Regions from separate parts of the Rhodococcus artemisiae genome, predicted to be linked through region 3. Evidence: predicted binding sites of a transcription regulator. Region 3 holds the regulator's gene; each other region holds the start of a gene.

Region 1 (10,393 bases), on a different contig from region 3:
TCTGGTGAAGAGTGTGATCGGGGAGGCGGGTTCGCGGCCCTCGGCGAGTGCTCGGTCGCGTTCGTGGATCATCCACACCCACACCAGAAAGGGTAGTGCGAGTCCGGCGGTGGCCTTGATCGCGGCGGCCAGCGACACCAGAGCGAAGCCGCTGAGATGCCGTCCTTCGAGAACGAGCACGATCCCGGCGAGCATCAGCCCGACCATGAGCAGCTCGTTGTGGACACCCCCGACGAGGTGGACGAGGACGAGTGGGTTGAGGACCGCCAGCCACAACGCCACGGTGGGATTGCCGCCCATCCGGCGAGCGAGCCGTGGCACACCCCACGCCATGAGCACCAGACCGGGCAGCATCAGCAGCCGCCACAGCCACGTGCCGGAGACGACGTTGTCGCCGGTGATCGAGGTGATGCCCGCGCCGAGCAACAGATGGACCGGCCCGTACGGGGTGGTCGTCGTGGTCCAGACGTTGCTGACGTTGTCGAGCAACAGACCCGGATTGACGACGGGACCTTCCGAATACGGATCGAATCCCTCACGCAACATGGCGCCCTGGGCGAGATACGAGTAGGCGTCCCGGCTGAACATCGGAGTCGCGACCAGCAGCGGCACGGTCCACGCGGGCAGGACCTTCCAGAGGTCGCGGACCGATGCGTGGTCGGCGAGCACGGCACGCCCCAGCCGGACCCATGCACCGATCATCAACAGGACACCGATCCAGATGATGATCGTGGAGAGCAGATGACCGTGCCCGAATCGAAGCCACGACAGGTACACATCTTCGAGTAGCGGGTCGACACGGCGCACACTGCCCGCACCGAAGCTGCCGAAGGTCACGAAGGCGGCTCCGCAGGCCCCGAGGAGTGCCGCATTACCGGCCGGACCACGAAGGAAATCGGTCGGACGCCGACGTGGATCGGCCGGTTCGTGCGACATCATGACCGTTGCAGGTTCGGTTGTCGGCAGATCATCCGGATCGGCTTCGGAAGAGACAGGGGACGACATGGGTACGATTCCTCCCCCGGAAGTCGCGTCGGTGCTGGGCACAACTGACAAGAACGATGACACAGTTTAGTGGAGTCGGAAAACGCGGCGCGCTCGCCTCGGTGTCGGCGTGGCGAGCACCTCACTGCCGATGCCGGGTGACACCTCAGTTCGGATGCCGGGTGACACCGAGTCTCTCGGCAGCGAGACGGCCCGACAGCAACACCGTGGGAACCCCGACACCCGGCACAGTTCCGGACCCTGCGAGAACGATGTTGGGATAGCGCGGATCGAGATTGCGGCGACGGAAGGGGCCCGTCTGCCGGAACACGTGGGCGCTTCCGAACGGGCTTCCCGCCGACATGCCCTGAGCTGACCACGTCGCGGGTGTGTCGATGTGATCGACGTCGAACCCCGGGATGATTCCCGCGTATCCACGTGCGTCGAGCGACGACAGCAGTTCCCTGGAGTACGGACCGGCCAGTGCGTCCCATGCGAGGGGTGCGCTCTCGAGGTTGGGGCAGGGCGCGAGTACGGACAGGGGTTCGTGCTCGGCTCCGTTGCGACGGAGCAACAGGCCAGGATCGGACAGTGCGGGCCGGGTCACGAGCAGCGACGGATCGGTCATCAGCCGTCCATGGCCCCGGCGCGCGGTGATGTCGCGGAAGGTGCCTTCCCACCGTGCACCGAACTCGATGACGTGATGGTGTGCTGCCGACCACGTCCGGCTGACGGAGGTGGGCACGGTGCCATGGAGGACGACGGCGGACGGGGACGCCAGCGTCCGCCGACGTCGGGGGCGCGGTAGAAGCGCATCGACCACGGGCAGGTCGGGGGTCAGTACCGCAGCGTCGCACGGATAACGGGAGCCTTCGGCTGTCTGCACGCTCCGGACGTGATCACCGTCGAACTGCAGTTCCGTCACGTCGGCACCGAGGTGCAGTCGGCCACCCGCGCGCACGAAGGCATCCGCCATCGCGCGGGCAACGGTGCGCATCCCTCCGTCCACGGCATAGACGCCGAGAGAGGTGTCCATGTGCGGGATCGCGCCGTACACGGCGAGGGCACGTGCCGGTGTCACTCCCGCATACAGGGCCTGGAAGGTGAACACCTTCTGCAGCCTGGGGTCGCGGATCCGACGGTTCACCTGTGCGCCGAGCCTGCCGAATCCACCGAGCCGGACGAGCCTGGCGAGATCGCGCACGGCCGCCGGTGATGAGACGAGGGTCAGAGGCGAATCGAAGTTCGCGTTCATGAATCGATCGAACTCGGTGTCGAAGATATCCGCCAGCCATCGCCGCAACGTCAGGTAACGACGAGCCTCGTCCGCGCCGCACACCCGGGTGATCTCAGCGACCATCGAGTCCGGGTCGGAGTGCACATCGAGCGTGCTGCCATCGGCGAACCGGGCGTGATAGGCAGGGGAGAGCCGGGTGGTGCGCAGAGGCGGGTGCACCATGGTGACGTCCGCACCGACCGCGGCGAGCGCATCGTCGATGAGTTCGGGCATCGTCAGCACGGTCGCGCCGTTGTCGATTTCGTAGCCGGAACCGGTGTGGACCCCGACGCGGCCGCCCACCGCATCACAGCGTTCGAGCACGGTCACCTCTTTCCCCGCGCCACGTAGGTGCAGGGCCGCGGACAGTCCGGCCAGGCCCGCGCCCACCACGACCACTCGCTGTGCGTCGGGAACGGTGCGGACCGTCATCAGGCCGCGCGCCGCGTCGCGGCCAACGCCGCCTCACGCAGGAGCGCGGCGCCCTCGTCGGTCGTGCCCGAGGACTCGAGGGTGGAGAATGCCCGCTCGGTGAGGCCGGTGATCTGCTGCTCGACCTTGTCGACTGCGCCGACCTCGACGAGCACATCGCGGATCTGCTCGACCTGATCATCGTTCAGGTCGGTGCCGATCGCCTTCCGCAGGGTCGCCGCGGCGACCGGGTTGTCGGCGTCTGCGGCTTCCAACGCCAGCGCGTACAGCACGGTGCGTTTGCCTGCGCGCAGGTCGTCGCCGGACGGTTTTCCGGTCACGTCCGGATCACCGAAGACGCCGAGGAGGTCGTCACGCAGCTGGAACGCAAGGCCGATGTCGGTGCCGAACCGGCGGTACGCATCGATCAACCGCTCGTCTGCACCGGCCAGAACTGCACCGAGATGCAGGGGACGCTCGATTGTGTAGGCGGCGGTCTTGAACCGGTTGACGCGGGCAGCGGCCTCGACCGACTCGTCTGCGGTGACCTCACCCGCGATGTCGAGATACTGGCCACCGAGGACCTCGGTGCGCATGGCCGACCAGACGGGGCCGAGCCGCATCGCCGCTGCGCTGTCGAGTCCGGCTTCGCGGACCATGTCGTCAGCCCACACCAACGCGAGATCGCCGAGCAGGATCGCGACGGCCTGCCCGAACTCTGCCGGCGCCCCGCGCCACCCGTTGTCGCGGTGCAGCCCGGCGAAGTCGACGTGCACGGTGGGAAAGCCGCGACGCGTGGTGGACGCATCGATGATGTCATCGTGGACCAGCGCACCCGCCTGCACCAGCTCGAGTGCCGAGCACGCCCGTAACACCGCGTCGGCGTGCGGCCCGGTCGGATCCCCGCCGGCACCGATCCATCCGGACCACGCGAACGACGGACGAATCCGCTTACCTCCGCGGAGAACGAACGACTCCAGCGCGGCGACCGCCTCTGGGTAACCTCCACCGACGGTCTCCACGATGGGGGCCTTGGAGTCGAAGAACTCCCGCAGCGCGCCTTCGACGAGTTCGGGGAGCGGGACGGTGGGCACGGGGGCGGGTCCGGTGGACAGGGGATTCCTCCTGGTCGAATGCGTCGGGTGTCGCGCGACGGGTCGCGCGGCACCGACACCAAGCCTATCCGGCGCCCTTCGTCGTCGCCGGTGGCCGGTCGCTGGTCGGCGCACCCTATGCTGGACGCGTGGTAGTCGATTTCAGGGGGACCAGTGAGGGCGCGGTGACCGGCGGCGCCGAGCGAGTCGAGCAAGAGAGCGACTCGCGTACGCCGTCGATCGTGGATCGCCTCGGGGATCCGCGTGGCAGGCGGATTCCGTTCTCCGTCGAATTCTCTCCCCCCCGCGACGCGGACGCCGAGGCGCGCCTGTGGCGCGCCGTCCGGGTGTTCGAGCGGCTCGGTCCCGCGTTCGTCTCGATGACGTACGGGGCGGGTGGCTCCACGCGGGACCGCACGGTCCGCGTGACCGGCGAGCTTGCGGAAGCGACGACCCTGCTGCCGGTGGCGCATCTCACCGCGGTCGGACACAGCATCGACGAGCTCCGTGCGATGGTCGGTGCCTACGCTGATCGCGGCATCACGAATATTTTGGCGCTGCGCGGCGACCCGCCCGGAAATCCGCTCGGTGAGTGGGAACAGCATCCCGAAGGGCTCGCGCACGCCGACGAGTTGGTGCGGCTCGTGCGCGATCTGGGCGACTTCCACGTCGGAGTGGCTTCGTTCCCGGAAGGGCATCACCGTTCACCCGACCTCGACCACGACACCCGATTCATGGTGAACAAGCTCCGCGCGGGTGCCGAATACTCCATAACCCAGATGTTCTTCGATGTGGAGCACTACCTGAGGTTGCGCGACCGCGTTGCCGCGTTCGACGCAGAGCAGGCCGCGAAGCCGATCATCCCCGAGATCATGCCGATCACGTCGCTGCGATCAGCGCGCCGGAGCTTGGAACTGTCCGGATCGAATCTTCCCGCGGCGCTCGAGGAGCGACTGGTGCGGGCAGCCGGCGACGGCCCGGAGGAGAACCGGGCAGCTGTGCGCGAGGTCGGCATCGATGTCGCCACCGAGATGTGCGAACGCCTCATCTCGGAAGGTGCCCCTTGCCTGCACTTCATCACACTGAACTTCGCGAGGGCGACCAGTGAGGTCCTCACGCGTCTCGGGATCGAGATGCCGGCACCTGCTGCGCAACCGGCCTGACAGCGGTGGCAGCGGGCGCCGCGCAGATCAGGACCCGAGACGACCGTTCGATGGTGCTCGTGCGGGGGTGGGGTTGCGCGTGAACCAGGCCAGTGCGCCGATCAGCAGCGTGACGGCCATGGCGCCACCCGCCACTATTCCCGCCCACCCCGCGAATCCGCGGGTGTTGGGGTCGGAGTAACGCACTTCTGCGCGGAGTGTGCTCACCTCGCCCGCCGGCAGTTTCCACGAGACGATCGAATCGGACTCGCGGTCGCCGTTCGTGGTGGCCACACGCGCGGGGAAGGCGATGGTGAACTGGACGTCGGTGCCGCGTTCGGGCGCCGCTTCGAGATCGACCCGTCCGGTGAGCGAAACGAGATCACCCGCACGTTGTAGCGAGAGCTGGAAGGATCCGGCGCTCTGATCGGACATGGTCGCAAGTTGTTGCACGTCACCGAAGGTCAGGTTGCTGAACAAGACCTGGCTTCCGACGTACCCGTCCTGTGCGTATTCCTGAACGCGCACTTTCCCGGCCAGAGCCGAGGGAACGGTGAGTTCGGGACCCTTGTCGTTCTCGTCGATGGGGATCGTCGCCGCGACGATCTGGCCTGAGACCCGATCGTCGGACGAGATTCCCATCGATGTCTGCACACGAAGGCATCCGGTGAGAGCAGGGACCAGAAGGACCAGCAGTCCGAGCGCGGCGATGACCCGGCGACGGATGGCTGTGGGACGAACAGATGTGGAGGACGGTGGCACAAAGGATATGGTGCCAGGCCGGTGTCGTGCGGTCGGACCATCGGGTCCGATCCGGCGCGTCGCCGGATCTGCCGGGGTCACCGTGAGAGCCTGCCGAGGGCTCGGCGCAGCAGACCACCACCGGTGTCGCCGAGCGCGACGCGTGCGGCGCTACGACCGCTCGACCCGGACACACCGCCTCCGGGATGCATCGACGCACCCGTGAGATACAACCCGGACGCACCCGGCACCCGGTACCCGGACAGTTCGGGGACGGGACGCCAGAAGAACATCTGGTCGAGCGTCATCTCCACATGCATGACGTTGCCGCCGATCAGGCCCATTTCTCGTTCGATGTCTTCGGGCGTCTGCGTGTGCACATGGCGGATACCTGCAGCGAAGCCGGGCGCCCGGCTCTCCATCTCGGCGATGATCCGATCGGTTTCCGCGGCCGCCTCCGACTTCCAACTCCGTCCATTGCTGAGCCGGTAGGGATGCCACTGAGACCACAGGGTGATCTGGTGCTCGCCGGGCGGTGCGATCGACGGGTCGAGAGCGGAGAAACTCATCGCGAGAACGGCGGGTGTCGGCGGCAACTCGCCGGCGAGCGCCGCGCCGTGTGCGAGACGGAGCTGTGCGCGGTCGTCGACGAGCAGTTGCAGACCCACGGTGTCGCTGCCGTCGCCGGGGGCCCCGCGATAGCGGGGGAGCGAGTCGGTTCCGAGCCGGAGCACCATGCCGATGCCGGGACCGACGCGGATGCGTCGTTGCCACCCGTCGATCAGAGAGGCATCGAATCCGCCCCGTCGGAGCAGATCCAGGGTGGTGAGGATGTGGCATCCCGCGATGACGGTACGGGCGCTGATGATCCGCCCCGATTCGGTGTGGACCGTCCAGGTCTCGCCTGTGCGGCGGATCTCCACCGCGGCGTCACCGCATGTCACGTCGCCTCCGTCGGAGGCGAGCCTGGACGCCAGTGCTCGGGTGAGTGCGCCACTACCACCGACGGCTCGGCCCGGAGGCAGGGTGTGCATCAGTGCGGCGAATCCGACCATGGGTGCGGTGCCGGGTTCGGACATCGGTGGCCCGGACTGTGCACCGAACCAGGCGAGTGCGGCCTTGAGCGGTTCGTCGTCGAAGTACTCGTCGAGCAGTGCGTCGCCCGAGGTGAGGAATCGGCGCGATATGTCGAATGCGCCGCCGCTCAGGTCGAGTCCCCGGAACGACGGGACGAGATGGCGGGCGGTGGGTGGTGCTGCGAACGATTTCATCACGGCGGCGCTGCGCGGGGCCCAGTCGCGTACGAACCGGCGGTATGCCTCGGCGTCGCGACCCCCGCACGCCGCCTCGATCGACGCACAGGTGCGATCGAGGTCGCGGTGGAAGACGATGCCGGGTCGGCCGCTCGGGACCGGCGGCGGGGCGAAGGCCCACGGATCGCAGTCGATGTAGCGCAGGCCGTGTGAGGCCAGATCGAGTTCCTCGAGGATGCCCGAGTGCCGGATCATGATGTGCGCCGACGACCCGCGGTCGACCGCGTAACCGGGAAATCGCTCCACGGTCGAGACTGCTCCACCGAGCACGGTGTCGCGCTCGAGCACCTCGACGGACCAACCTTCCCGCGCCAGATAGCAAGCCGAGACGAGTGCGTTGTGGCCCGAACCGACGACGACGGCGTCGAGCGCGGAACCACCAGCGGCAGTCATGTCGGTACCTCGGATGGGTCCGCGTCCACCGGCAGTGCGCGACCGAGAACCGCAAAGGGACGGGCGTCCCCGGTGAATACGAACCGGCGGACCACATCGCGGAAACCGAAACGCCGGTAGAGACGCCACGCGCGGTTGTCCTCCTCGGCGACCTCGGGTGTCGACAGCAGGACCGCTTCCTCGGTGCGCTCTCGCAGCAATCTGTGGAGTAGCGCCTCGCCGATGCGGTGACCCTGCGCGTCGGGCCGCACGTGCAGTTCGGTCAGCTCGAAGTAGTCGCGGAGTAGCGCATCGATCGAGTCCGGGGACATTCCCGCGTGACGCATCCCGGTACGCACCTGCTGATTCCACCACTGGTGGGGGTGTCCGTGATAGCCGTAGGCGATCCCGACGATGGTGCTGGGTTCGCCGGGCATCATCGCCGCAACGGCCCGCCAGCCGTCGCGGTCCGCGTGCTCCGACCACATCGGTGCCCGGTGGTGTTCGGTGCCTCGCGGATATCGCATTGCGCTGACGTAGACGGACAGGAGTTCGGGCAGGTGGGTGCGGAACTCCGCGGGAGTGAGGTCGACGAGTATCGGCGTGGGGTCGTGCCGATTCGGGTCAGTGCTCATGTGGGGACGGAGACCGCCTTCCCTTGACGACGTGTCGGTGGGTCCAGTTATATTGAATACGTCGAACTAATGTTCGATACCGGTGATCCGGGGATGTTCGAGGGAAGCGAACATCCCCGGATTCTCCGGGCCGGAGCCGTAGCGCGGCAGGGCAGGAAGGTGCACGAGCCATGGCAGCGCCGAACACCGCGAGATCAAGATCACATCGGGTCGCCGGAGGGCGGGTTCCCGGGAGTTGTGTGGGGCCGTCCATGTCGGCGCGTGCCGCATCTCTGTTGCGCAAGGCGGACGAACTGCTGTCCGGTGCGGCGGGTGCCGACGTTCCCGGCGAACGATTCCGGCTGTCCTATCTCGCGGCATTGCGCGGTGCGGGTGCGGTGGTGGCAGCAGCGGAGTTGAGGGGGCTTCACCGGTCCAAGCGGCGGCCCGCGACCCGAAACGCCTGGGTGCTGATGATGCGTGCCGACGACACGTTCGCCGGCTGGGCCGACTACTTCGCCGATCGATCCGCTGCGCGCGCCGCGGTCGAAGCCGGGGTGCAGCGAGTGGTCGATGCCGAAGATGCATCGAAGTTCTACGACGAGGTCGGGCGTTTCTTGCATGATGTCGAGAACTACCTGTCCGCTGAGAGCGGAACCGGGCCTCGCATGTGACGTTGGTCCCTGGCCGAACGGCATTTTTCGCTGTGGGAGAGCGAACCAACTTTCGTAGTTGGTGGTCCAGGACGAAATGTGCTCGTATCATTGACTCAGGCGGCCGTGATGTCGGCGCCCCGCCGGATTCGTCCCACCGGGTCCGGCGGCCACCGTTTAGTGCCGGGGGAGGTACCGTGCCACTCTCCGAGCACGAGCAGCGCATGCTCGATCAGATCGAGAGCGCGCTCTATGCTGAGGATCCCAAGTTCGCCTCGACCGTCCGCGGAAAGCGAATGGGAATGGCGTCGAACAGACGACGGCTGCAGGCCGGCGCGCTGTTCGTATTGGGTTTGACATTGCTAATTGCGGGAGTTGCCCTACCGGTCAAGCCGGGCGGTTTCCCGATCATCAGCCTGCTCGGGTTTCTCGTGATGTTCGGTGCGGGAGTCCTCGTGCTGGTCGACGGGCGGCGCCGGTCCACTTCGGGTACCGCATCCAGCGGAGCGGATTCCGGAAAGGGTGGTAAGTCCTCCACTCGGGGTCGGAAGAAGTCTTCGGATGGCTTCACGCACCGGATGGAGGAACGGTTCCGACGTCGTTTCGAGCAAGAGTGACAAGAGTGATCTGACGCGCGCGCGGCGCGCACAAGTACACAGCAAGGGCGCGACCCATGAGGGTCGCGCCCTTGCTGTGCGTGAAGGCGCCCCTGCTCTTGTGGGTGGGAGACCCACTGGGCTTTCCGCTTGCTCCCCACCTTGCCCCACAAGGGAGCGCACAAGGGGGCGCCGGCGCTGTCACGGTCTTCGCATCGATCGTGTGGACCTGCGGTTTCCTGGTGCCCTCGTGTGGTCGGGTGTGCATCACATGCGGGGGTGGGCGGGGTTCCCGTCACAGGCGCGCGCCGTGGCCCACCTCCACCCACATCGGTTGAACAGCAATTTCATGAACAACACGCCCATCGGGCGCCCGTTATTCGGATGTTCGTGGGGCGAAGTGGGGTACTGTGGGGCGCGGCGGGGAGCGAGAGTGTTTCCGCCGCACGACAAAGAGTCCGTCCGGCAAAGGCGGGAGGTTCCGGGTGTTCCTCGGTACCTACACGCCGAAGTTGGACGACAAAGGCCGGCTCACCCTGCCGGCGAAGTATCGAGACGAATTGGCGGGAGGGTTGATGATCACCAAAGGGCAGGATCACAGCCTGACCGTGTACCCGCGCGATGAGTTCGCTGCGCTCGCCGAGCGTGCAGCGGCCGCGTCCCGTAGCAACCCCAACATGCGTGCGTACTTGAGGAACCTCGCGGCGAGCACGGATGAGCAGCGTCCGGATTCGCAAGGGCGCATCACGTTGTCCACATCGCATCGGGCATACGCGGGGCTCACCAAGGACTGCGTGGTGATCGGTTCCGTCAATTATCTCGAGATATGGAACGCCGAGTCGTGGGCGGCGTACCTGACCGAACACGAGGAGGGCTTCTCCGAAGCGAGGGACGAGGTACTTCGCGACATATTGTGACGGATCTTCGGCTCCGCGCGGCGAGTGCCGTGAGGCCTCTGCCCGGGACCGGCCCTGACGCACTTCCCCGGCGCCAGGTACGGAACGGATGCCCTGACACACTTCCCCAGTGTCAGGTCTCCGGAATCGGACAGAGACCTCCTGGCATTCGCCGCCGCCATATCCAGACCATCCGACCGATCACCAAGATCGAATGGCCCGAGTGGCCCGCATCGAACGAGCAGGATTCCGGAGGACCACATGGTGGACGGCGAGGATGACGCCACGGACACGGGCGACG
Region 2 (10,393 bases), on a different contig from region 3:
CTTCCAGGTATCCGCTCGCCGGCGGCGGGCGGTGTCGTATCCTCCCCGGCGGGGATCAGCCGCGAGCGTCCATCGGGTTGTCGCCGGGGGCACAGGTCCGGCACAGATCTCCGAATGCCGAGGCGAGCCGCCGTTCGTAGTCCTCGGGGTCCGGCATCGACGAATCGCTCACCAGGAACGTCAGATCCAGAACGTCACCGAGCGATGCCACCGCATGGACGAGGTCGAAGTTCCGGCTGAGCATCGGCGTGCCGAGCGCTTCCACCACCGGGCTGTCGCCGAATCGTAGGCCCTCGACCGTACCGCGGGGCACATTGGTCACCGTGGTGTTCGCCAGGGCGACGATGTCACTCCTCGAGGAGATCTGCCGGTCGCGGGCGCGACGAATCGACACTTTCAGATCCAGTGCGGGCGAGACATCGACGGGGGCAGTGGTCGCCGCCGTTTCCGGACGCGCGACACGCTGCTTCTCCAGGTTCGCCGACTCCCCGACGAGGCGGAGTCGTCCGAGCGGGTCCGCGTGGTCGGTGTGCAGGTCGACATACATGAGCGTGACCTCGTTCGCCGCACGGGCCTTCCCTGTTTCGACGTCCCCTGTTTCGACGCCGGATCTGCGTCGGGTCGACCGGGGAACGATCGCCGCGAGCGACGCGGGCGGGGTCTCACCGTGATGCTCGAGATACGAGTGCAGGCCGCCCCCGACCACTGTCAGGATCACATCGTTGACGGATGTTCCGGTTGCGCGAGCGAGGGTCCGGACGTCACGCAGATCCATGCGGACCCGGCCCAATTGCCGAGGCCCGCTGCCGCGGGTGTCGAAACGCGTTCGTGGACGGTGCTGCGTCGGTGTGGTGATCGTCCCCGCCGCGGTCAGTGTGGTCAGGGCTTTCCGCGCGCGGAAAGCAGTGAGAACCGCAGGTGCCATACGCGCGAACCGGAAGGGTAGTGCCGATGCCGCGCGGAGTGCTCCCGGAACCGAGGTGGGCGCACCTCCCCCGGTGGGCGCGGCATCCGGGTCGTCGAACAGCGCGCGAGCGATCCCGGCGGCACCCAGTCCGTCGGTGACCGAATGGTGCATACGAAGCGCGACGATGGTCGACGCGTCCGGGAGGTCGGCGACACCTCGGATGCCGGTCAACACGTGTACCTCCCACAGGGGCCGGGCCGGGTCGAGGGAGCTTTCCTTCATCGAAGCCATGAGCCTGTGCAGTGCGCTGCGGGTGGTGCGGCCGACCGTGGTGAAACGGATGTGGTGATCCGGGTCGATGTCCGCCTCGACCCAGTACGGGTAGTCGAGGTCGGCGGGAACTCGATGCAGACGTCGGCGAAGCGCCGGCGTCCGATGCAATCGATCGAGGAACCAGGTCGCCGCCTCGGCACGCGTGCGGATCGGGTTCGCGCCCCGTTCCGTGTCGAACACGTAGAAACTCACCATGACCGCAGGTGGGTCGTCCGGGTTCGCCTCCTCGACGAACACGTGTAGAGCGTCGCGCGGAGCCAGACGGACCCCGTGTCTGCGTGTCATTGCGATGGTTCGCCTCCGCGGTCTCGCTGTGCTTCCGACGGCCCGATTCAAACAGCTCCCCGCCGGTGCCGCATCCCCCGCGTGCGCCCGGCCACGGCCCGGCTGGCAAGCTGGATCGAGTGTTCCGAGTGATGTTCCATGAGCCCCGTATTCCACCGAATACGGGGAATGCGATCAGAATGGTCGCCGCGACCGGCGACGAGTTGCACCTCGTGGAACCCCTCGGATTCGACCTGTCCGAGCCGAAACTCCGTCGGGCCGGGCTCGACTACCACGATCTGGCATCGGTGACGGTGCATGCCGATCTCCAGGCGGCATGGGAGACCCTGAATCCGGAGCGTGTCTTCGCGTTCACGGCACATGCCGAGAACAGCTACGCCGACATCGAGTACCGGCCGGGTGACGTCCTGTTGTTCGGTCCCGAACCGACCGGCCTGTCCGACGAGGTGCTCGCCGATCCGCATGTCACGGCGCAGGTCCGTATTCCGATGCTGCCCGGGCGTCGATCGCTGAACCTGTCGAACGCCGCCGCGGTGGTGGCCTACGAGGCGTGGCGTCAGCACGGGTTCGACGGCGCGGTCTGATCCGAGTTCCATGCCTCTGAGCGAATGAATCCTTCGCCTCGTTGAACAGCCGCAGTGTGCCATTCGTTCGGACTGTACCGTTTGTCGGACGAGGGGCGAGTGCTAGGCGCCGCTCTCGACGGGACGGCCCGACTGCTGCCATCCGTCGGTGCCACCGGCAACGGAGACCGCGTTGATGCCACGCCCGGACAGGTAATCGGCGGCCTGCAGGCTGCGTCCACCCACCGCGCAGATGATGTACACGGTCTCGGCTGCAGGAATCTCCTCGACTCGTGCGACGAATTCGCTGAGCGGAATGTGCGTCACGCCCGGAACCCGCACCTGGACGTATTCGTCGAGTTCGCGCACATCGATGACGGGCGCTCCCTCGGCGAGTGCGGTTTCCAGTGCAGCCAGATCGACCTCACGCATCGTTGTCGGTCCTCTCGTCGGTGGCTTCGCCGGGATTTCCGGCGGAAGACCGTCCCGATCGGGCGATCAACCGGATCACCAGGTAGAGGATGCCGGCGCACACGATCAGGAACGCCAACCACGGTAGCGCGACACCCGCTGCGACCACCGCGGCCCCCAGGGTCGTCCACAGACTGTTCCACCCCTCGACGACGCCGTCCCAGAAACTGTCGCTGTCCGACGGCCGTTGCTGCGTGCTGATGTCGACGGTGAGCGTCGACAGGTCGACCATGTCGGCCAGTTGCCGACGCTGGGCTTCGAGGCTGTCGAGGTCGGCCTGCCGCTCGGCCAGAGCATTCTCCGCTTCGATGACGTCGGCGGTGTTGTCGGCCGTCTCGATGAGCGTGCGCAACCGGTCGACCGAGGCGCGGAGCGCACCGACCCGGGCCTCGAGGTCGGTGTACTGCAGGGTGACGTCGTCACGGCTCGTGGTCAGGCTCGTGACACGGCCGAGTTGCCGCACATCATCGATCACGGCGTCGAGCCCGTCGGCGGGGACACGGACGGTGAGCACACTGCTCGATTCGGGCCGTTCGGTGATCGAGTCGACGCGACCGTCGGCGCCCTCCACGATGGTGACCACCTCACGACCGGCCGCGACAGGATCGTCGGCGGTGAGCATGATGCGCCCGGTCACAACCTCCTTCCGGTCCGGTTCTGCCTCGCCGGCCGGCGACGAGGAGCGGGCGCCGTCGGTGAGCGCCGGCGCGGACTCGGACATCGCGGGTGCCGAATCCGTCATGGGTCCCGAGCCGCTGCCACCACCTCCTTCACCGCACGCAGCGGCGACGAACGCGACCAGCGCGAGGAGCGCAACCATCATCAGGCGTCTCATGGGGCGCGATGCTATCGAAAGTCGCGGGATTTCACCGATGTTCGTAGATCCATCCGCTGCAGCCGGTCTGCCAGCACCGTCACGACACCGTCCGCGTTCTGGACTCGTCCGCGCACCAGCAGCGCGGGCGCGGTGTGCGCGAGGGTCCGGTATCTCGCCCACAGCCCCACCGAGCACACCACATTCACCATGCCGGTCTCGTCCTCGAGGTTGAGGAAGGTGACGCCGGCCGCGGTTGCGGGACGCTGCCGGTGGGTGACCGCGCCACCGACGAGCACCCGCGTCCCATCCGGGATCTGCAGCAGACGCGACGCGGGGATCACCCCCAGTGCATCGAGCCGGCCGCGCAGGAACTGCGTCGGATAACTGTCCGGTGACACTCCGGTGGCCCACACGTCGGCGGCGGCGAGTTCGACATCGCTCATACCGGGCAGGGCGGGAGCCGAAGCGGACGCGCCGATGCCCGGTAGTCGGCCCGCGCGTTGCGTCGACGCCGGGCCGGCTGCCCACAGCGCTTCTCTCCTGGTGGTACCGAAACCCGCCAGGGCACCGGCCGTCGCGAGGGCTTCGGCCGCAGGCGTGGAAAGTTCGATGCGGGCGGTCAGGTCGAGCAGTGAGAGATACGGACCGTGTGTCTGTCGTTCCTCGATGATGCGTTCGGCGAGGTCGTCGCCGATGTGTCGCACCTCCCCCAGCCCGAGGCGCACCTCCTGACCTCGATTCTCGACGGTGGCGTGGGCGAGGCTCGCGTTGACGTCCGGTCCGTGCACCACGACACCGTGTCGCCGGGCATCGGCCACCAGCGACTGCGGCGAGTAGAAACCCATCGGTTGCGCACGCAACAGGCCCGCGCAGAACGCCGCGGGATGATGCAGTTTGAACCAGGAAGAGTAGAACACCAGCGACGCGAAGCTCTGCGAATGACTTTCGGGGAAACCGAAATTCGCAAAGGCGTACAGCTTCTCGTAGATGCGGTCGGCGACGCCACCGGTGAGGCCGTGCAGTTCGCGCATGCCCCGGTAGAACCGGCCGCGCAGACGTTCCATCTTCTCCGGGGATCTCTTCGATCCCATCGCGCGACGCAGCTGGTCGGCTTCCGCCGCGGTGAATCCGGCGACGTCGACGGCCATCTGCATCAACTGCTCTTGGAACAGCGGGATCCCGAGAGTGCGTTCGAGCGACTGCTCGAGGCACGGATGGTCGTAGACGACGGGCTCGAGGCCGTTGCGCCGACGGATGTACGGGTGCACGGATCCGCCCTGGATGGGTCCCGGGCGGATCAGCGCCACCTCGATGACGAGATCGTAGAAATGCCTCGGTTTCAACCGTGGCAGTGTCGCCATCTGCGCGCGCGACTCCACCTGGAACACGCCGACGGAATCCGCGCGGCGCAGCATCTCGTAGACGGCTTCCTCCGACAGATCGAGCTGCGCGAGATCGACGTGGATGTCTTCGTGTTCGGCGACGAGATCGATCATGTAGTGCAGCGCGGAGAGCATGCCGAGGCCGAGCAGATCGAATTTGACGAGTCCGACGGCGGCGCAGTCGTCCTTGTCCCATTGCAGGACGGTGCGACCGGCCATCCGTGCCCATTCGATGGGGACGACATCGGCGACGGGACGGTCGCAGATCACCATCCCTCCCGAGTGAATTCCGAGATGTCGCGGCAGGCCCTCGATCTGAGCTGCGAGCCGGAGCACCGGTTCCGGGATATCGGTAGTGGTCGCGGTATCGGATCCGGGGCCCACCCCGCCCCAGCGGCTGACCTGCTTGCTCCACGCGTCCTGCTGCCCCTGCGCATAACCGAGTGCGCGCGCCATGTCGCGCACCGCGGACTTACCGCGGTAGGTGATGACATTGGCCACCTGCGCAGCGTGGGTGCGTCCGTATTTCCCGTAGACGTGCTGGATGGCCTCTTCACGGCGGTCGGATTCGATGTCGAGATCGATATCCGGTGGCCCGTCACGCTCCGGCGACAGGAACCTCTCGAACAACAGACCGTTGCCGACGGGATCGACGTTGGTAATGCCGATCGCATAGCACACAGCGGAATTGGCCGCGGATCCTCTTCCTTGACAAAGGATGTCGTTGTTCTTGCAGAACTGCACAATGTCGTGGACGACGAGGAAGTATCCGGGGAAGCCCAGCTGTCCGATGATGGCGAGTTCGTGTTCGATCTGCCGGTAGGCCTCCCGACAGTGCTCCGGTGGTCCGTATCGGCGCAGCGCCCCGTCGTAGGTGAGTTCACTGAGCCACGTCTGCTCGGTGTGTCCGTCGGGTACGTCGAACGGCGGCAGTTTCGGTGCGATGAGGCGAAGGTCGAAGGCGCATTCGCGGCCGAGGTCCGCGGCGGCCTGCACGACGCCGGGAAACGCCTCGGACAGGCGTGCCATCTCCGCACCCGATCGCAGGTGGCCGCCACCGACCGGAGGCAGTCTGCCTGCGGCGGCGTCGAGACTCTGCCGGTCGGAGATTGCAGCCATGGCCATCGCGAGCCGTCGCCGGTTCGGGGCGGCGAAATGCGCAGCCGTGCTCGCCACGCACGAGAGTCCGTATCGCCCGGCGAGTTCCGCGAGAACGGTGTTGCGTTCGTGGTCGTCGGGTAGGCCGTGCCAGGTGAGTTCGACGGTGACGCGCTCGGTTCCGAATCGGTCGACGAGATCGCGCAGTGCGCGGTCGGCGCCGTCGGGCCCGTCCGCGTCGAGGGCCTGACGTACATGTCCCCTGCGGCATCCGGTGAGGATCTGCCAGTGCCCCCCGGCAGCAGCGGTGAGGGCGTCGTAATCGTAGCGGGGTTTGTTCTTCTCGCCTCCGGCCAGGTGCGCGGCGGCGATCTGTCGCGACAGGCGGCGATAGCCTTCCCCACCGCGGGCGAGGACGAGCAGGTGCGCGTCGTCGAGGCTCAGTTCGGCTCCGAAGACAGTACGCATGTCGAGTTCACGTGCGGCCTCTGCGAACCGCACCACACCGTAGAGACCGTCGTGGTCGGTGAGTGCGAGTGCGTCGAGTCCGAGCCGGACGGCCTCCTCGACGAGTTCTTCGGGCGTGGAGGCGCCGTCGAGGAAGCTGTAGGCCGAGTGCGAGTGCAGTTCGGCGTACGGCACCACAGGGCCGTGCGGCAACTGCACCTTCCCCTCGTAGTCGGGGCGGGTGCGCGACCAGGCGGGAGCATCGTTGCCGTCACCGGGATGTTCCGGGGCCGGCCGACCGGACAGAACGCGTTCCAATTCCGACCAGGTCGGCGGACCGTTGTCCCATCCCATGTCCACCTCCGACGTCGCACGCTACACACCATCGTACATACGTTCGAAAAACGGGGAGCGGTGCTCTGATGAACGGCAGAAAACCTCATGCCGGTGGCCGATCGGCATCATCTCCCCCGCCGCCACGGGCAACAGCGCACGGCGGGCCTGCTCGACTGATTCGACGCCTCGATCTCACGACGACCCCGATGGGCACACGTATCGTCGACAGCGGACCGCCACCGAAGGAGCGCCTCGTGTACACCGCCGTGGGAATCGTCGCCGTGCTGCTGCTCGTGTTCGCGATCGACCGTCTCGGCCTGTTCGCCGAACGACGCGGCTGGGTCTATTGGCGTAAACGCAACCGCCCCTCCGGCGCGAGCGCGGGAGTGTTCGGTGAGATGCAATCGCTGATGTCGCCGTCGTACCGGCACGTCGTCGAAGAACAACAGCGACAGCAGATCTCCCGGATCGACCATTCCACGGCAGCTCCCCCACTCGATGTAGACCTCGAGAAGGGGACCGCAATCCTGCGCCACAATTCATGATCGTGGCGCAGGATTCGGCACAGGGTCAGTACCCGGCGTTCGGCTCGACCCGAGCGAGCAACTCTTCGCCCGCAATGAATCGGCGCACGTTCTCTCGCAGCGTCGGCGCGAAGTTCGCGGTGAGGTGACTCCGGGTGTTGGCGATGTGCGGGGTGATCACCACATTGTCGAGATCCCACAGCGGGTGGCCATCGGGCAGGGGCTCCGGATCGGTCACATCGAGCACCGCACCGGCGACCTTCCCCGCCCGCATCGCATCGACGAGCGCGTCCGTGTCGACAAGATTGCCGCGAGCGACGTTGACGAGCCATGCGGTGTCCGGCATCGCTTCGAGCACTGCGGCGTCGACAAGACGATCGGTTTCTCCGGTTGCGGGAGCCGCGATCACGAAATGATCGGCCATGGACCACACTTCGGCGGTGCGAGTCGACGGCAACGTGCTCTTCGCTCCGTCGACCGGACGGCCTGAGCGGTTGACGGCCACCACTTCCACACCGAGAGCGTGCAGCCGCGGGATCATGGCCCGGCCGATCCCACCGCATCCGACGATCGCCACGGTCGATCCGTGGAGTGTCCGCACCCGCGGGTCGATCTCGTCCTTCTGCCAGGTCGTTGCGGCCAGTGACGAGTGGAACTGGCGCAGTCCCACGAGCAGACCCGCGACTGCATATTCGGCGACATTGTCGGCATACACACCAGAGGCATTCGCCCAGATGCGCCGGTCGTCGATGAGCCTCGCCCGGAAGAACGGCTCGATACCCGCGTAGGTGAGCTGTACCCAACGGATGTGGTCGGGCAGGTCTTTCGGGAAATCGTCGGGACCGCCGTCCCACACGAGGGCATCCGCGTCGTCGAGTTCGGCGAGTGTCCCCCCGCCCTCGACGATCGCAGTAGCGAGATGGTCGTCGTGCCCGGGTCCGAGATGAATGCGCATGGATCGAGATTAGTGGCTTGCTGACCCACGTGAGCGGCAACCTCGAAAGAAGTCGAATAAATGTTCGGCTTCTCTTGTTATTCGCAATTCTGTTCGATAATATCTGATCATGGGTGGGGAACTCTGGAAACTCAACGACACACAACTCATGGCCGAGACACTCGCCGTCTCCGCCGAGATCCACACCCTCCAGGTACAACGGGTAGACCTGATGATCGCGATGTTCGAACGCGACACCGTCACAGACCGCGGCTACCGCAGCCCCGCACACTGGCTCGCCGCCGCAACCAACCTCGAAATCGGTCAATGCCACCGCATCGAGACACTCGCCCGCCTGCTGCGGCTCGAACCGGAAGTCCGCACAGCCTATTCATCCGGCCTGCTCGACGCGGACAAAGCCCGCCGGATCGCCTACTTCTGCCAGCACTACCCCCGCACCATGAACCCCTGCGACTTCGACAAAGCCCGCACCATCCTCATCGACCACGCCAGCGAGAAGGTCGCCACCAAAACCACCGTCCGAGCCCTGATCCGCCGACTCGAACACCTCTACAGCACCGACGACGGACCACCACCCGGTGAAGACACCACCCGCAACGAACTGTTCGTCTCCACCACTCTGCACGGGCGAGTGGCGATCAAAGGAGAATTCGACGCCGTCACCGGCGCACGCCTGCGGCATCTGCTTTCCCCGCTGGCGGCACCGAGGCCCGAGGTGGGTGGTGTCAAAGACGATCGGCCGGCCTCGCGGCGCAACGCCGACGCCTTCGATCAGCTTCTGCAGTGCGTCGAAGCCGCCGGTCTCGTCCCCGTCGAAGGCGGTGTGAAACCGCATGTGACGGTCACCGCGTCGATCACAGATCTGACCGAGAACACCGCGATCAAAGAACTCTTCGCGAACAGCCCCGAGGAGGGGTACGCGACCGAGTCGTGGGCCGGGCCGCTGTCGCTCGATGCCGCGCGGATGCTCGCGTGTGATTGCCAGGTCACCAGGATCCTGCTCGACGAACACGGCGTGCCGCTGGCGCACGGGCGGACGTACCGGACTGCGACGACGGCGCAACGTCGAGCGTTGACTGTGCGGGACGGCGGATGCGCGTTCCCCTACTGTTCGACACCACCAGCGTGGGCAGACGCGCATCATGTGCGGCATTGGGTCGACGGCGGTGACACCGACCTCGACAACCTCGTGATGTTGTGCGGACATCATCATCGGTTGATGCATCACACCGACTGGGAAGTCGAGTTGACCGAACATCTTCGGCCGCAGTTCATTCCGCCCGCGAGCGTCGACTTGTTCAGTACGCCGATACCCGGGAACAGGCCGGATCTGGTCTCCTGACCCACGTAGAGAGAACACAGTCAGCGTTACCAGGGCACCCGTGTGCCCTGGTAACGCTGTAGTGGTTCTCCCCCATCCGGAAATCAGGTTCCACACCTGATGTGTACACACTGGCCGACGACCAGGATCGAACATGTGAAATTACTCGGGCGGATCGTGGCGACCGTGTTCGCCATCGGCGCGACGCTGATTCTCGGCGTGGCAGGCGCCGGACTCTACTTCTGGAACACAACCGCGATCGACACGACGGGCCAGGTGACATTCGACCGGTCGTTGCAGATTCCACCACTCGCCGAGAGCACGGTCGCCGAAGACGGAACCAGGGTGTTCGACCTGACGATGCAACGGGGCACCAGCGACCTCGGACACGGGCCCGATACGCAGACCTGGGGTGTGAACGGCGACTATCTCGGCCCGACTCTGCGGGCAACACGCGGCGAGAACGTCCGGGTGAATGTGAGAAACGAGGTCGGCGAGACGAGCACGCTGCACTGGCACGGGATGCACCTTCCCGCCGCGATGGACGGTGGTCCTCACCAGAGCGTCGAACCCGGCGCCACATGGTCTCCGCAGTGGACGATCGACCAGCCCGCCGCCACGCTCTGGTACCACCCGCACCTTCACGGCTCCACCGCATCGCACGTATACCGTGGGCTCGCGGGACTGTTCCTACTCGATGAGCGGGACGACCCCGAACTCCCCGACGAGTACGGAGTCGACGACGTCCCGGTCATTGTGCAGGACAAGAAGTTCGACGGCACACAGCTCGACGAGGACGGCGCGATTTTCGCCAACGTCGGGATCCTCGGCGACGAGATTCTCGTCAACGGCACTCCCGGCGCGTTCCTGGACGTGACCACCGAACGCGTCCGGCTGCGCCTGCTCAACGCGTCGAACGCACGAATCTACAACTTCTCGTTCGACACCGGTCTG
Region 3 (10,393 bases):
CAGGGCACCGTGGCGGTGTCGGCCCACAGCGAGCCGTAGCCCTCTGCGTTGACGGGGATACCCGCCATCGATGTACCGCCGACGTGCATCCCGTGATACGCCTTCTCGCGGCTGACGATCAGCATCTTGCTCGACCTGCCGATCTCCTGCCAGTAGCGGCGGGCGAGCTTCGCTGCGGTATCGATCGAGTCGGAGCCGCCCGAGGTGAAGAAGACCTTGCTGCCGGGGACCGGTGCGATTGCCGCGAGCCGCTCGGCGAGAGCGATCGTGGGTTCGGCAGCGAAATCACCGAAATTCGAGAAGTGCGCGACCTTCGCGAGCTGCGCGGCAACGGCCTCACCGATCTCGGTGCGACCGTGGCCGACGTTGGCGAACCACAATCCCGCCGTCGCATCGAGATAGCGGGTGCCGGCGTCATCCCAGATGTATGCGCCCTCTCCACGGGCCACTACGAAGGCCCCATCCCGCTCCACGACACCCATATCGGCGAATCCGTGCCACAACGCACCCACAGCCAGCTCCTGTCCACAACTACCGGTCTTCCGCCATCGTATGGGCTCGCGCCGAGGCTGGCGGATCGGCCCGCTCGGAGAGACCCTCGACGTATGAGGTTCCGGTTCTCGGTCAACATTTTCGGTCTCGAATCCCGCCGTGCATTCGTCGCCTTCTGCCGTGACGCAGAACGGGAGAGCTACGACGCCGTCTACGCGACCGATCACCTGGGTGTGGGGTCACCGTTCCCGCTTCTTGTCGCGGCGGCAGACGCGACCCGTCGTCTGCGCGTGGGCACCCTGGTGCTCAATGTCGAATTCTGGAACCCGGTATTGCTGGCACGCGATATCGCGACCACGGACATTCTCACCGACGGCCGCCTCGAGATCGGGCTCGGAGCGGGACACATGAAGTGGGAGTTCGACCGGTCCGGTATCGAATGGGAGGGTTTCACCGCACGCACGCGCCGGCTCGAATCGACGATCACCACGCTCCGGGACCACTTCGGCGGCGACGGGTATTCGGAGCAGGAACCGCTCCGCGCGGAGTACGACATCCCTGTCCTGCGGCCGATCCAGCGCCGTGGATTCGGCCATCAGGGACCACCGCTGATCGTCGGTGGTACCGGTGAGCGCATCCTGCGGGTCGCGGCCGAGTACGCGGACATCGTCAGTATCGCCGGCGCGTTCCAGATCCGAGGCCGACCACCGGGCACCTTCCGGATCGGCACTGCCGCGGAGGCCGCAGCACGAGTCGCCTTCACTCGCGACTGTGCCGGCGACCGGGCGAACAACATCGAGTGGCACACCCTGTTGCAGGCCGTCTGTGAAACCGAGGACAGGCGTGGCACGGCGGAAGCGCTGCTTCGGCGCACCGGCCTCGAGATGCCGGTCGACCGGCTCCTCGATTCGCCTTTCCTCCTGATCGGCACTGTCGAGGAGATGGCACGACAAATCCTCGACAACCGTGACCGGCTCGGGTTGTCGCACTACACGGTGCATGCGCCCTATCGAGAAGCGTTCGCACCGGTCATGGCGCGGACGCGGACGCTTGCCGGCTGACGTACTCGTTCGCCCACCGGTGTCGCCGCGCGACCTCGACAGTCGCTAGGCTGTGTGACCAGCATGTCCATCTCTCCTGCCCCGAACCGTCGCGAGCTTCGCGCAGCCCTGGCCGAGGTGTCGCTCAGCGACGAACATCGGTTCCGCCGCCGTCTCGATCGAGCCCGCGGCGACGACGCACTCGCCAAGATCGCCCGCGAGATCGATTCCGCGCGGGCCCGCCAGAGCCAGCGCATCCAGTCCGTCCCCCCGATCCGGTATCCGGAAGACCTTCCGGTCTCCCAGCGCAAGGACGACATCGCGGACGCGATCCGCGACCACCAGGTCGTCGTGGTTGCGGGTGAGACGGGGTCCGGCAAGACCACTCAGATCCCGAAGATCTGTCTCGAACTCGGACGCGGTGTGCGCGGCCTCGTCGGGCACACCCAGCCCCGTCGTATCGCGGCGCGTGCAGTGGCCGAGCGTCTGTCGGAAGAACTCGATTCCGAACTCGGCGACACCGTCGGCTACACAGTGCGCTTCACCGACCAGGTATCCGATCACACCCTGGTCAAGCTGATGACCGACGGCATTCTGCTCGCCGAGATCCAGCGCGACCGTATGCTGCGCCGCTACGACACCCTGATCATCGACGAGGCGCACGAACGCAGCCTCAACATCGATTTCCTCCTCGGGTATCTCGCGCAGCTGCTCCCGCGCCGACCCGACCTGAAGGTGATCATCACCTCGGCGACGATCGACCCGGAGCGGTTCGCCACGCACTTCGCGGACGCGGACGGGACGCCGGCTCCTATCGTCGAGGTCTCCGGGCGCACGTATCCGGTAGAGGTGCGGTACCGTCCGCTGACCGTCGAGCGGGGTGACGAACTCGTCGACCGCGACCCCGTCGACGCTGTGTGCGAGGCGGTCGAGGAACTGCAGTCGGCCGGCGACGGCGACATCCTCGTGTTCCTGTCGGGTGAGCGCGAGATCCGCGACACCGCCGACGCACTGCGCGACCGCAAGTTGCGCAACACCGAAATCCTTCCCCTCTACGGTCGACTGTCTGCTGCCGAACAGCATCGTGTCTTCACCGGTCACAGCGGACGGCGCGTAGTGCTGTCGACCAACGTCGCCGAGACCTCGTTGACGGTGCCCGGCATCCGCTACGTCGTCGACCCCGGAACTGCCCGCATCTCGCGGTACTCGGTGCGGACGAAGGTCCAGAGACTACCCATCGAGGAGATCTCCCAGGCGTCCGCTCGGCAGCGTGCCGGTCGCTGCGGTCGTGTCGCCGACGGCATCTGTATCCGTCTCTACTCGGAGGACGATTTCGAGTCGCGCCCCGAGTTCACCGAGCCCGAGATCCTGCGCACCAATCTCGCGTCGGTCGTCCTGCAGATGACGGCACTCGGTCTCGGCGATATCGCCTCGTTCCCGTTCGTCGAGCCGCCCGACCCACGCGCGATCCGCGACGGTGTCGCGCTGCTGCACGAACTGGGCGCGATCGAACCCGCCGGAAAGGACGAAACCCCGCGTTTGACCGGTACCGGCCGGGAACTCGCGCGGCTGCCCGTCGATCCCCGCATGGCGCGCATGATCGTCGAGGGCCACCGCAATGGATGTCTGCGCGAGGTCCTCATCATCGTGTCGGCGTTGTCGATCCAAGATGTCCGCGAGCGGCCCACCGAACATCAGCAGGCCGCGGACGAGAAGCATGCGCGGTTCAATGTCGACGGATCGGATTTCCTCGCCTTCCTCCGCCTGTGGGACTACCTCAAGGAACAGCGGAAAGAGCTGTCGTCCAATCAGTTCCGAAAGTTGTGTCGTGCCGAGTTCCTCCACTGGATGCGCATCCGGGAGTGGCAGGATCTACAGGGGCAGCTTCGCCAGATCACGCTGGGCCTGGGTTGGGAGACCACGCATCAGGAGGTCTCCGACGACGCAATCCACCAGTCGCTGCTCGCCGGCCTGCTCTCACATGTCGGGCTGCGCGAAGGCGACAAACGCGACTTCCTGGGCGCGCGCGGGGCCCGCTTCGCGATCTTCCCCGGCTCGTCCCTGTTCAAGAAACCACCGCGGTGGGTCATGGCCGGCGAACTGGTCGAGACGTCGCGGCTGTGGGGCCGGATGGCGGCGCGGATCGAACCCGAGTGGGCGGAGAAGCTCGCACCGCACCTGGTCAAGCGCACCTACTCCGAGCCGCATTGGTCGACGAAGCAGCAGGCGGCGATGGCGTACGAGCGCGTCACGCTCTACGGCATCCCGCTTGTCGCGCAACGACGGGTGCAGTACGGACGGATCGATCCCGAGGTCTCGCGCGAGCTGTTCATCAGGCACGCACTCGTACAGGGCGAGTGGCAGACCCGTCACAAATTCTTCCACGAGAACTGGGCATTGCTCGACGACGTCGAAGAACTCGAACACCGCGCGCGGCGGCGGGACCTCGTCGTCGACGACGACACACTGTTCGAGTTCTACGACCGGCGTGTGGGGCCGGAAATCGTCTCGGCCAGGCATTTCGACACCTGGTGGAAGAAGGCCCGGCAGGAGCAACCGGATCTGCTGACCTTCACGCCCGAGACGGTGGTCAACCAGGACGCGGCCACGGTTCTGGAAGGCGACTATCCCGACGCATGGCGTCAGGGCGAGCTGCAATTCCGCCTGACCTACCAGTTCGAGCCCGGCACCGAGGACGACGGAGTCACCGCCAGGATCCCGTTGGCGCTGCTCGCGGGAGTCCGACCCGTCGGATTCGACTGGCTCGTCCCGGGACTTCGGCACGAACTCGTCACCGCCCTGATCAAGGGCCTGCCGAAACAGATTCGACGCCAGGTGGTTCCGGCACCCGATTTCGCGAAGGCCGCCCTCGCCTCGGTGACCGCGCGTAGTGAACCTCTCGTCAACGCGCTCGCCCGCGAGTTGTCGCGGCTCGGGAACTGCAGGATCGAACCGAGCGACTTCACCCCATCGGCACTGCCCGATCACCTGAAGATGACGTTCGCTGCTGTCGACGAGAACGGAAAGGTGCTGGGCCGCAGCAAGAGCGTCACCGCGCTGCGAAAGCAGCTCTCGACACGAGTCGACGCCGAGGTCGCGCGCGCAGCCTCGGGCACCGAACGCGCACCGACGGTCGTATGGACCGCCGAGACCCTCGGCACCCTGCCGCAGACGGTCACACGCGAGGTCGGCGGACAACAGGTGACCGGCTATCCCGCTCTGGTGTCCGAGGGCGAGGGTGTGGCGGTACGCGTTCTGGCCACGCCACAGGCACAACGCGCCGCCACCCGCGCCGGGTTGCGCGCGCTCCTCCTCGCCGCTGCACCCACCAAGGCGAAGGTCGTGACCTCCGGGTTGACGAATTCGGAGCGACTGGCACTCGGCCGCAACCCGGACGGTTCGTTCGACGCTCTCGTCGAGGACTGCCGGGCGTGCGCGGTCGATGAATTGATCGATGCACACGGGAAACCGGTACGGTCACCCGAGGAATTCGAGGCGCTAGCCGCGGTCGTACGCAGCGAACTTCCCCGGCGCGTCGCGCACCTGCTGAAATCGGTGGTCCCGGCACTGAGCAAGGCTCATGAGGTCGGCGTGCTGCTCGATCGGGTTCGCGACGAGGCTGCTGACGACGTCCGAGAGCAACTGTCCTCGTTGCTCTTCGCCGGGTTCGTCACAGACCTGGGCACTCGTCGCCTGGCCGACCTTCCACGGTATCTCGCTGCCGCCGCCCAGCGCCTCGAAGCGCTGCCGGCAAGTGCGAATCGCGACGCGCAGGCCATGGACATCCTCGATCGGGTGTACGCGGCCTACGACAAGCTACTCACACGGTTACCCGAGGAACGCCGAACCGCGCGCGACGTCGTGGACGTCTACTGGATGATCGAGGAACTTCGCGTGAGCCTGTTCGCCCAGGGAATGGGCACGCGGGGTCCGGTGTCGGAGAAACGGGTACTCAAGGCCATCGATTCGATCCGCTGACGAGGCAGACCCCGAGTCCGGCCAGGTCAGTCCATGTCGGCGGCGACATCGCGGGTGCGTTGGTGTTCGCGCAACTCGGTGATCTCGCGTTCGAAATCCTCGGCGGAGCTGAACGACCGGTATACCGAGGCGAATCGGAGGTAGGCGACCTCGTCGAGGTCGCGCAGCGGTCCGAGTATCGCAAGCCCCACCTCGTGGCTGGGAACCTCCGGTGCCCCCTTGGCGCGCACAGCGTCTTCGACCTGTTGCGCAAGCTTGTTCAGGGCGTCGTTGTCGACATCACGTCCTTGGCAGGCGCGCGCGACGCCGCGCACGACCTTCTCTCTGCTGAAGGGCTCGGTCACGCCGCTGCGCTTGACAACGGACAGCACGGCGGCCTCGACCGTGGTGAATCGGCGACCGCACTCCGGGCAGGCCCGACGGCGGCGAATCGCGGCGCCCTCGTCGGCTTCGCGCGAATCGACGACCCTCGAGTCGGGGTGCCGGCAATACGGGCAGTACATGTCGATTCCTTCGTCGCTGCCGTGATGGCCGCGACGTCGCCGACGAAACGATGCCGTGTTCGTAGGATCGATCTCGCCCGGGGGCAGGGTCGTCCCGACGCGACCACACGGGGTGGTGTGACTGACAGATTCAGACAATACCCGCACGTGTGGTGTGCTCTTCGAGTCCGGGTGGGTCTTCACCGCACCGTCATCTACCACCGGTGACCGCTTCCCCTGCCCCAGCGGGCGACGCTGCGTCGGTCACGACCGGTATCGAGTGAGCGGCTTCCGCTACGACCTGGCTCGTACGGATATGCGCGATGCACAGGATCGCCGTGACCGCGACGGCCGTGAACACCACCGTGGCGAGCACCTGCCACAGCGCGTGCCCGTGGCCGGCGCGGACAGCGGGCGGGTGAGCGCAGGACGTCCCCGCGTACCGCACCGGGTATCGATGGTCGCCTCCCGCCCACAGTGGTGATGCAGCCGGCGCGATCTCGATCGTGCCGATCGGCGCGGTGGTCCGGAATTCCGTCAACAGTGCTGTGCCCATCGGATCCTCCGTGGCAGTCATGGGTCGATAGGTTCGCCCACACATTCGAACGAATACCTGTTCGAAGTTTCTATCACGCGGAGGTGATCCGCGTCGCTGGTTTGTTCGAAACAATCTCGAACAGATGTTTGATATACCGCACGGATCCGGTTAGATTCGAGAGATCACACGCAACACATCAGAAACTCGACGCACGGAGGTCACGACCATGACGGACGCCAGCTCCGCGACCAGCCGGCCGAAGAAGTCGTCCGGCACCGACGGCACGGCGCTCACCGAGCGTCAACGCCGCGTCCTCGAGGTAATTCGCACATCGGTCGCCGAAAGGGGATACCCGCCGAGCATCCGAGAGATCGGAGACGCGGTCGGCCTCAACAGCACGTCCTCGGTCGCACACCAGCTACGCACGCTCGAGCGCAAGGGTCTGCTGCGCCGCGACCCCAATCGCCCCCGCGCGGTGGACGTACGAGGATTCGACGATCCGCAGGTAGCCTCCGACGTCGTCGGCGAGGTGATCCCGGCGGTCCCCTCCGACGACATCCCGTCGGCCGCACTCGTTCCCGTGGTCGGACGGATCGCAGCGGGCGGCCCGATCCTCGCGGAGGAGGCCATCGAGAACGTCTTCCCGCTGCCCCGCGAGGTCGTGGGCCAGGGGTCGTTGTTCCTACTGAAGGTTGTCGGTGAATCGATGATCAACGCGGCGATCTGCGACGGCGACTGGGTCGTGGTTCGCCAGCAGAATGTAGCCGAGAGCGGCGACATCGTCGCAGCCATGCTCGACGGCGAGGCCACGGTCAAGACGTTCAAGCGGGTGAAGAACGATGTCTGGCTGATGCCGCACAACCCGATGTTCGAACCGATCCCCGGTAACGACGCCGTCATTCTCGGCAAAGTGGTCACGGTCATCCGCAAGCTCTGACCCGCGCATTCGGCCGCACACCAGGGGCGGTTCCTACCCATTCCGACACGCCGAGGCCGGTGTGGGTCCATCTCGGTGGACCCACACCGGCCTCGCGCTGTGCATCTGCGATCAACCGCGCGTCGATCAGATGTCCAGACCGCGGCCGATGACCTCCTTCATGATCTCGTTGGTACCGCCGTAGATCTTCTGGACCCGAGAATCGAGGTACGCCTTGGCAATCGGGTACTCACGCATGTATCCGTAGCCGCCGTGCAATTGGAGGCAGCGGTCGATGAGCTCGACCTGCTTGTCCGTGGTCCAGTACTTGGCCATCGCTGCTTCCTGCACAGTGAGGGCACCGGCATTGAGCAGCTCGACGCACTTGTCCACGAACACTCGAGCAAGCAGAGCTTCCGTCGACAGCTCGGCGAGCTCGAATCGGCTGTTCTGGAACCGTCCGATCGGCTTACCGAATGCCTTCCGATCGCGGCAGTACTGGATTGTATCCTCGAGAACCTGCTCCATCGCTGCGGCCGCGACCACAGCGATCGAGAGCCTCTCCTGCGGAAGATTCTGCATCAGGTAGATGAACCCCAGGCCCTCTTCGCCGAGCATATTGGCGGCGGGGACACGCACCTCGTCGAAGCTCAGCTCGGCGGTATCCTGCGCATCGAGACCGATCTTGTCGAGGTTGCGGCCACGCTCGAAGCCGGGCATACCGCGTTCGACGACGAGTAGGGAGAATCCCTGTGCCCCCTTCTCCGGGTCGGTGCAGGCAACCACGATCACCAGGTCGGCGTTGATCCCGTTGGTGATGAACGTCTTGGATCCACTCAGGACCCAATCGTCACCGTCGCGAACCGCGCGGGTCTTGATGCCTTGGAGATCGCTGCCGGTACCGGGCTCGGTCATCGCGATCGCCGTGATGATCTCGCCCGAGCAGAATCCGGGGAGCCACCGCTTCTTCTGCTCCTGGTTCGCGAGATTCAGCAGGTACGGTGCCACGACGTCGTTGTGCAACATGAAACCGACCCCGCTGTATCCACCGCGGGTGGTCTCCTCCGTCAGGACGACGTTGTAGCGGAAATCGTCGACGCCGCCGCCACCGAACTCTTCGGGCACCGCCATTCCCAGGAAGCCTTGGGCGCCCGCCTTCTTCCACACCTCACGATCGACGATCTTGTCCTTCTCCCACTGCTCGTGGAAGGGTGCCACCTCCTGTTCGAGGAACTTCCGGTACGACTCACGGAACAGGTCGTGTTCGGGCTCGAAAAGGGTGCGTTCCATCTGCGCTCCTGTCAGTGACGACGTGGACATACCCACGGTATGCACGCGGCCTGACCGTGACGCTGACAGGAGCGAGCGGATTTTGTGACCGCGACAACCTCGATCGTCAGCGGCGCAGATCAGCCAATCGACGAAGGATCGGGTATGCCACGAGGATTCCCATCGAACCCCATGCGATCCCGCCGAGCTCGACCGATCCGATAGAGAGCGTCAGGTCGCCGATACCTGCAACAAGTGCAGCCGCCACGACCGTGAGATTCACCGGGTCGGTGAAGTCGATCTTCGCATCCATCCAGATCCGCACGCCCAGAAGTCCGATCAACCCGTACAGGACGAGCGTGGCACCGCCCAGAACGCCGTCGGGCACTGTGAACACGAGTGCCCCGAATTTCGGGGAGAACGCCAGAATCACCGCGGTCACTGCAGCCACCCAGTACGCGGCCGTCGAATACACCCGGGTCGCGGCCATCACACCGATGTTCTCGGCGTACGTGGTGGTTCCCGATCCTCCGCCTGCTCCCGCGAGCGTGGTGGCCAGACCGTCGGCGAGCAGTGCGTCGCCTGCGACATCGTCGAGATTGCGGCCCGTCATTGCGGCAACAGCCTTGACGTGACCTACGTTCTCCGCGACCAGGACGATGACCACCGGCAAGGCGAGCAGCACAACCGACAACTCGAAGGTCGGTGCGCGCAATTCGGGCAGGCCGAACCAGGCTGCCGCCTTCAGTGCATCGACTCGGTCGGGCGCAAGGCCTCCGGTGACCCATGCGAAGATCCATCCGATGACCACGCCGACGAGGATGCCCAGCCGGCCGAGAAGGCCGCGGCCGAGCACCGTCACCACGAGGATCGATACGAGCGTCACCGTACCGATCAACGGTTGGGCTTCGAACGATCCGGCAGCGGTCGGTGCGAGGTTGAGACCGATCAGTGCGACCACGGCGCCGGTCACGACAGGGGGCATCACGGCGTCGATCACCCGCGAGCCGAGCGCCTTGACGATCAGGCCGACGACGGCGAGCACGACGCCGGCCGCCACGATACCGCCGAGCTGCGCGGCCGGACCGCTCCCCGCCGATGCCGTCAGGGGTGCGATGAACGCGAAGGACGATCCGAGATAGCTCGGTACGCGTCCTCGGGTGATGAGCAGGAACAACACCGTGCCGATACCGGAGAACAGCAACGTGGTTGTCACCGGGAATCCGGTGATCGTGGGCACCAGCAGGGTGGCACCGAACATGGCGATCACATGCTGCATTCCGATGCCGACGGTGCGCGGCCACGACAGCCGCTCGTCGGGAGCGACGACCGCCCCGGCATTGATCTGTCGCCCGTCACCGTGCAGTTCCCAGCCGAATCCCATGTTGCGACTCGTCGGCCGCACGCGTTCACTCACGACGGAGATCGTAAGACTCGGGAAAGGCGCATGTGACACCGGTCGAGAAAGTTCAACGCCGCTTTCTACCTCAGCCGAGGATGCGCGACGCCGCAGCGCGCGCCGCTGGCGGGTCGTCGGTGCTCAGGACTGCCTGCGCAGCATCCTGACACTGCGCGGCGGTCACCGCTGACAGTCGCGCACCGACCGAGGCAACTGCCGATGCCGCGCACGACAGCGACGACACGCCCATTCCCACGAGAACGCAGGCGAGGAGCGGAT

What was found. The regulator LexA, encoded in region 3, represses DNA repair genes until DNA is damaged. The targets are predictions, from matches to a motif close to CGAACANNTGTTCG.
Region 1: a site for LexA is predicted at 8,031-8,044, ahead of Q7514_RS20225 (SAV_6107 family HEPN domain-containing protein). Genes of this name have one in related genera too.
Region 2: a site for LexA is predicted at 8,172-8,185, ahead of Q7514_RS07740 (HNH endonuclease signature motif containing protein). Genes of this name have one in related genera too.

The regions. Positions count from the first base shown of each region.
Region 1 covers NZ_JAUTXY010000010.1:24,223-34,615, forward strand. The annotation lists gene Q7514_RS20190 (alpha-(1->6)-mannopyranosyltransferase A) at 1-939, opposite strand, end outside; gene crtI (phytoene desaturase family protein) at 1,151-2,692, opposite strand; gene Q7514_RS20200 (polyprenyl synthetase family protein) at 2,692-3,765, opposite strand; gene Q7514_RS20205 (methylenetetrahydrofolate reductase) at 4,008-4,928, shown strand; gene Q7514_RS20210 (LppM family (lipo)protein) at 4,956-5,669, opposite strand; gene Q7514_RS20215 (phytoene desaturase family protein) at 5,747-7,354, opposite strand; gene Q7514_RS20220 (GNAT family N-acetyltransferase) at 7,351-7,968, opposite strand; gene Q7514_RS20225 (SAV_6107 family HEPN domain-containing protein) at 8,220-8,621, shown strand; gene Q7514_RS20230 (DUF3040 domain-containing protein) at 8,798-9,217, shown strand; gene mraZ (division/cell wall cluster transcriptional repressor MraZ) at 9,682-10,113, shown strand; gene rsmH (16S rRNA (cytosine(1402)-N(4))-methyltransferase RsmH) at 10,354-10,393, shown strand, end outside.
Region 2 covers NZ_JAUTXY010000003.1:37,188-47,580, reverse strand. The annotation lists gene Q7514_RS07775 (wax ester/triacylglycerol synthase domain-containing protein) at 56-1,525, opposite strand; gene Q7514_RS07770 (tRNA (cytidine(34)-2'-O)-methyltransferase) at 1,645-2,109, shown strand; gene Q7514_RS07765 (rhodanese-like domain-containing protein) at 2,212-2,520, opposite strand; gene Q7514_RS07760 (DUF4349 domain-containing protein) at 2,513-3,394, opposite strand; gene Q7514_RS07755 (error-prone DNA polymerase) at 3,406-6,657, opposite strand; gene Q7514_RS07750 (DUF6191 domain-containing protein) at 6,846-7,184, shown strand; gene Q7514_RS07745 (D-isomer specific 2-hydroxyacid dehydrogenase family protein) at 7,210-8,118, opposite strand; gene Q7514_RS07740 (HNH endonuclease signature motif containing protein) at 8,228-9,460, shown strand; gene Q7514_RS07735 (multicopper oxidase family protein) at 9,560-10,393, shown strand, end outside.
Region 3 covers NZ_JAUTXY010000001.1:464,327-474,719, forward strand. The annotation lists gene Q7514_RS02305 (aminotransferase family protein) at 1-482, opposite strand, end outside; gene Q7514_RS02310 (TIGR03621 family F420-dependent LLM class oxidoreductase) at 606-1,553, shown strand; gene hrpA (ATP-dependent RNA helicase HrpA) at 1,617-5,510, shown strand; gene nrdR (transcriptional regulator NrdR) at 5,537-6,013, opposite strand; gene Q7514_RS02325 (hypothetical protein) at 6,204-6,569, opposite strand; gene lexA (transcriptional repressor LexA) at 6,757-7,467, shown strand; gene Q7514_RS02335 (acyl-CoA dehydrogenase family protein) at 7,594-8,736, opposite strand; gene Q7514_RS02340 (uracil-xanthine permease family protein) at 8,843-10,099, opposite strand; gene ptsP (phosphoenolpyruvate--protein phosphotransferase) at 10,203-10,393, opposite strand, start outside.